2 linked regions of the Bacillus pumilus genome follow. The protein of the gene in region 1 interacts with the protein of each later gene in a pairwise test. Links are inferred from orthologs where the notes say so. Each region holds a gene or a part of one and is shown on either strand. Other genes may lie near its edges.

Region 1 (2,883 bases):
TATCAATTGATTTCACATGACGGTTTAAATCTTCAGAAATCTCTTGATAGGATCTGCCATCAAGGTAAAGCACAAGTACCTTTCTTTCCAGCTCACTTAGTAGTTCCCCCATTTTCATTTCAATATCATCAAATTCTTCTTTGCTAATGATTAAATCTTCTGGGTTAAGCGCTTTAGCACCGGAAATGACGTCCAACAATGTTCTGTCTGATTCTTCATCATATATTGGCTTGTCTAATGATACATAGGAATTTAACGGGATATGTTTTTGGCGAGTAGCTGTTTTAATTGCGGTGATAATTTGGCGGGTAATACATAATTCTGCAAAAGCCTTAAATGAAGTAAGCTTGTCCTCTCTGAAATCGCGGATAGACTTATAAAGTCCGATCATCCCCTCTTGGACAATGTCCTCTCGATCCGCTCCAATCAAGAAATAAGATCTTGCTTTTGCACGTACAAAATTGCGGTATTTCGTTATTAAGTAATCTAGCGCATCACTATCTCCGACATGAACCCTTTCAATGACTTGTTCATCTTCCAACTGGCAAAATTGCTCTCTGATGGATTTATCCTTGCTGTTGTTTAGATTCACTTCGATCCCCCCGACCGCACCTAGATAGAAATATTATACATTAATGGTTGAAATATCGTCAAGCTATTCCAGATTCCCACGCCGCCATTTTTCAAACGTTTTCAATACATCTTCTGACAATTCAATCTTGGATACTGGTTTATCAGAAGTAATCTTTTTGACTCTCGTCTCTATCTTTCGTTCGATCACTTCAATCTCTCTCAAAAGCTCTCGAGCCGACTTCCGAAGAGCTCCTTGTCCAAAAATTGCCCATTGTTCTGTGAAGTCTGAGGTCGCCACATGAATTTGCGTCCGAACATTATTCAAATCCTGGGCCAGCTTTTCAATCCGCTCATCAGCTGTTTCATTCTCTCTCGTAAAGATGACCTCTACTCGGTGGTTGATCCGCTTTTTTTCGATTCCTTTGACCATATGGGCATCGAATACGACAATGACTCGATACCCTGTGTATGCTTGATATTCTGCTAAATTTTGAATCAGCACGTCTCTGGCTTCTTCAAAGCTGTTTTCCTTTAAGTGCTGCAGCCGAGGCCATGCACCTATCATGTTGTATCCATCGACTAAGAGGATGTCCATCTCTATTCTCCTAACGGATAACGTTTTCGATACACTTCATACATCAATAGACTAGCGGCAACTGATGCGTTTAACGAAGTGACCTTCCCGGCCATAGGCAGCTTAATCAGAAAATCACACTTTTCCTTGATCAATCGGCCAATCCCTTTTCCTTCACTGCCAATCACAAGAGCAAGCGGCATCGTACCATCAAATTGTCTGTAATCCTGTTTGGCAGACGCATCTGTTCCCGCGACCCAGATTCCTCTTTCTTTCATCTCATCAAGAGCTCTTGAAAGATTGGTGACCTTGGCAACAGGAATATGTTCAATCGCCCCAGTAGATGCTTTGGCAACGGTTGTCGTTAAGCCGACCGCTCTCCTTTTCGGAATGACAATCCCGTGTGCACCTACAGCATCTGCTGTACGCATAATGGATCCTAAATTATGCGGGTCTTCAATTTCATCTAAGATAAGAAAAAACGGCTGTTCATTCCGCTTTTCGGCGATTTGATACAGATCGTCCAATTCCGCATATTCATATGCTGCTACTTGTGCAACGATTCCCTGGTGCTGACCTGTTACCATTTGATCAAGCTTTTTCCTCGGAACATACTGAATGGTGATATTTTGTTTTTTAGCGAGTTCAATGACCTGCTGGGCTTGTCCTTTTACAGTGTTTTCTGCCATCCAGAGCTTGTATAACTCCCGATCTGACTTCAGTGTTTCAATCACTGCATTTTTCCCAATCACATAATCATGTTGCTGACTCATTTGTCTTCCTCCCTGACGTTCCGATTTCAATCGCCTGACTAATCAGCTCTTCTAAGCGTTCGTCCTGCTTTTCAATAAATAAATAACCCATGAGCGCTTCAAGCGCCGTACTATAACGATACGTTTGAACGTCTGTGTTTTTAGGCACTGTGCCTGATTTTGCATTTCTTCCTCTTTTCAGCACTGCTTCTTCTGCTTCAGTGAAAAAGCCTTGTTGCTGAAGCGTAAATAAAATAGCTGCCTGAGATTTAGCTGAAACAATCTTGCTTGCTCGTTTGTGCAGCTCATTTGGTTTTGTCGCCCCCGTTTGGAGGAGGTGATGCCTCACATAGACTTCAAAAATGGCATCACCCATATAAGCAAGCGCAAGTCCGTTCAACTGTTTACCGTCTTTCAGCTTTTCAAAATTCAACATGACCTATTCTCCTCTTTTCCAGCGAGTACCTTGAGGAGTGTCCTCCAATACAATATTCATGCTCTTTAACTGGTCACGAATTTGATCAGATAGCGCAAAGTCACGATTTCTTCTAGCCTCATTGCGTTTTTCAATTAACGCTTCTACTTCTTCGTCAAGCGTGTGCTTTTCTTCTAATGAGAAGCCAAGAACAGACGTGATTTCTTGGAATAAGCCGATAAATGCCTTGATCACTTCCTCCGAAGTATGATCATTTTCCATATAATAATTCGCCTGTTTCGCAAGTTCGAATAAAACAGAAATTGCATTTGCCGTATTAAAGTCATCATTCATTTCAGAAATAAATGTCGCACGCTGCTCCTCAACCTTCGCCAGCCATTCAGCATTGTCTTCTGTGATATTCGTGCTGCTCTCGAGGCGATGATGTAAATTAGCATACGACGTTTTGAGTCGGTTAAACGCACTCTTTGTACTCTCTAGTAAATCCATTGAGTAGTTAATTGGATGACGGTAGTGAACCGACAACATAAAGAAGCGTAGCACATCAG
Region 2 (2,978 bases), 440 kb from region 1 along the record:
CTTGTTCCACGTGATGTCTTGAAGCGATTTCTGGTACAACACCGCCAAATCGTTTATGACTTTCTATTTGCGAGGCCACAACATTCGCCACAATTTCTTTCCCATTTTTTACAATGGATGCAGCTGTTTCATCACAGCTTGTCTCTATACCTAATATGAATCGATCTGTTTGTTCACTCATTTATATTCACCCACATGACCAATGCATCTTCCCCATTATCCGTATAATAATTCTTTCGAATAGAAGCTGGTCTGAAACCAAGCTTTTCATAAAGGGATTGTGCAGGTGTATTCGAAACCCGCACCTCTAAAGAAAGATGATCTGTCTTTTTTTCTTTGCAAAATTCCATGACATATCGCAGCAATGCTTCCCCGTAGCCCTTTCCTCTATGCTCAGGGAGAATCGCAATGTTCGTAATTTGTGCATCGTCCATGACGATCCAGACCCCGCAATACCCAACAGGCTGTTTATCTTCTTCAATGAGGAAATAATGGCTGTACTGGTTATGGAGAATCTCATAGACAAATGATTCTTTTTTCCAAGGTGCAGTAAACGAATGCACTTCAATCGTATACACCTCTGGAATGTCCGCTACCGTCATTTTTCGAATCTCTGTTATGTTGAGATTATTTTTGTCCTTCAAGCCATTTCACTTCCGCTTCTGCCAAACGAATATAGTTAGGAACAAGCTGATGAACATCTTCAGCAGGACGATCTGTCCCTAAAAACGCAAGCATTGAAGGTCTTGGGTTATGAAAAGCTCCCTCTGCTATCACAGCAGTTTCTCCTAAAATGGAGCGAATGCTCTCTTCATGAAGATGCACATCCTGCCCAAGAAATAGGACAGGCTTTCCTGTCTGCTTCAGCTCATGAAGCCAATCCGTGAGCAAGATATTTTGGTCTGGTTTGATCTCTTTGATTTTTCCTTCTTCAAACGTATATAGCCCAGTATAAACTTGTCCTCTTCTCGCATCAAATAGTGGCGAGATCCATCCATCAAAATATTGACCATTTGCCGCAAGTGTTTCTAAACTTGAAACAGCCGATATCGGGATAGACAGCGTCCACGCGAGTGTTTTTGCAATGGTCACACCAATTCGGACACCAGTGTAGGAACCAGGTCCTTTCGCTACAACGATTTTACTTAGTTCACTTGGCGCTACACCACATTCTTTCATTAATGCCTCAACAGTCGGCATCGCTCGGACGGAATGGTTCTTTTTTAAATACGTGATGCTCTCACCAATCACTGTGGAATCTTTTACAAGGGCAATTCCTAGTGTATGGTTAGACGTATCAATTGCCAGTATGGTCAAATTCTTTCATCTCCTTACAAAGGGTCTTATAGCGTTCCCCTTTTGCACTAAACGTGAGATGACGTTCTTCTTCACGTTCTGTTCTCAGCATTTCTATTTTCAAATAGGTGGAAGGCAATTGAGGTCCAATGAGATGTGCCCACTCAACCAAGCATACACCTTCGCCCTCAAAATATTCTTCGAGCCCAATATCTTCTTCCGCATCTTCCATGCGGTACACGTCCATATGATAAAGTGGCAGTCTGCCATCGGTATATTCTTTAATAATCGTAAAGGTAGGGCTGTTGACGATACGGGTAATCCCTAAGCCTTCTGCAAAACCTTTTGAAAAAGTAGTTTTGCCTGCACCTAAATCCCCTTCTAATGTCAAAACATCGCCTGGCATCACAAGTTTGGCCAAAGCAGCGGCAATTCGTTTCGTCTCATCCGCACCTTTTGTCGTCCATGTTAATTTCACAGTTATGTCACCTCATTTCTTAAAATGATTATATCCTTTTTTCATTAACATTGTTTGCTGTTCATTGTCTTTTAATATAACGCTTGCTGCTTGATCACCTTTGACTTGTCCAATGCGTTTGACTTGAATGTCTTCTTTTCTACATTGCATTTCAAAGCTTTCCCAATCAGCCTCTGGAATCGTACCAGTTAATACAAAGTCTTCCCCGCCAAATAACACCCATTCCAGCCAGTCTTTACGCAGCACTGGTAAATCTGGATGTGCGGGGAGCTTGTTTGCTTCTATCTCAATCGTCACATGACTCGCTTCGGCTATCTCATTCAGCTCACTCGCTAATCCATCACTCACATCATTCAAGGTGACCCGTGGGAAGCTTGAGCAAATATGTCCAGCAGCAATGTGAGGCTGAGGCTTTTTATGACGCTCAAGAAAAAAGGCTTTGTCGACTGCCTTGGTAGGGGTTACTTCGTTCATTAAAAGTGATAAGCCAGCAGCTGATGAACCAAGCTCACCTGTGACAAAGACGACGTCTCCTGTCTGAGCACTGTGACGATAACAAGCTGTTCCCTTGGGAACCTCGCCAATGACCGTCACTGTAATGACAAAGTCACTGCGAGTGGCGACCGTATCTCCACCAATTAAATCCATATGATAGGTGTCAGCCAATGCTTTCATTCCCTCGTAAAGAGCTGAGACGATCGTCTCATCACCATGAGGGGGGATCGCAATCGATACAAGATAATACTTTGGGGTTCCTCCCATTGCGGCAATATCACTGACATTGACCGCTAGTGCTTTAAAGCCAATCTCAAAAGGTGTGGAAAAATCAAAACGAAAATGAACATACTCCACCATTGTATCAACACAAACGACCTCTTCACAATGTGAATGAGGTTGATAAACACTTGCATCATCACCGATGCCCATAACCAAAGAACGCTGATGTGTTTCTTTTGGTGTAATTCGGCGAATAAGATCAAATTCATCCATAAAAAGCAGCCCCTTCATGCAATCAATTGATTGAGTAGACACGATGTCAGACATAATTAGTATTAGTGTAAGCCAATATGAGTTTCAATTCCAATTAAAAATGATATAAAGAAAGCCTGGTATGAAAAAACCAGGCTGGGTTGAAGTGATCTATCTTTTTCTTTTCACATAACGTGTAGCCAAACACAAACCAATTCATTGCATCTTGGATACG

The links. Proteins that work in one complex are often made in the same cells at the same time.
Region 2: the proteins of rlmB (region 1) and tsaE interact in binary tests that used the Escherichia coli proteins (3 or more experiments, as listed by UniProt). The link is inferred for Bacillus pumilus from one-to-one orthologs.

Annotation. Positions count from the first base shown.
Region 1 is NZ_CP046128.1:117,524-120,406, reverse strand. The notes cover bases 46-2,882. They hold rlmB (23S rRNA (guanosine(2251)-2'-O)-methyltransferase RlmB), read right to left. Parts: upstream 1,921-2,882; coding sequence 1,171-1,920; downstream 46-1,170. Other genes in these bases: cysS (cysteine--tRNA ligase), read right to left, coding at 2,339-2,882; GKC25_RS00630 (Mini-ribonuclease 3), read right to left, coding at 1,904-2,335; rae1 (ribosome-dependent mRNA decay endonuclease Rae1/YacP), read right to left, coding at 656-1,168; sigH (RNA polymerase sporulation sigma factor SigH), read right to left, coding at 46-592. Outside these bases: more of sigH, read right to left, coding at 1-45; more of cysS, read right to left, coding at 2,883-2,883. UniProt on the Escherichia coli protein: Specifically methylates the ribose of guanosine 2251 in 23S rRNA.
Region 2 is NZ_CP046128.1:557,287-560,264, reverse strand. What follows is about bases 37-2,968. They hold tsaE (tRNA (adenosine(37)-N6)-threonylcarbamoyltransferase complex ATPase subunit type 1 TsaE), read right to left. Parts: upstream 1,775-2,968; coding sequence 1,298-1,774; downstream 37-1,297. Other genes in these bases: thiL (thiamine-phosphate kinase), read right to left, coding at 1,787-2,764; tsaB (tRNA (adenosine(37)-N6)-threonylcarbamoyltransferase complex dimerization subunit type 1 TsaB), read right to left, coding at 628-1,317; rimI (ribosomal protein S18-alanine N-acetyltransferase), read right to left, coding at 174-602; tsaD (tRNA (adenosine(37)-N6)-threonylcarbamoyltransferase complex transferase subunit TsaD), read right to left, coding at 37-181. Also shown: more of tsaD, read right to left, coding at 1-36. UniProt on the Escherichia coli protein: Required for the formation of a threonylcarbamoyl group on adenosine at position 37 (t(6)A37) in tRNAs that read codons beginning with adenine.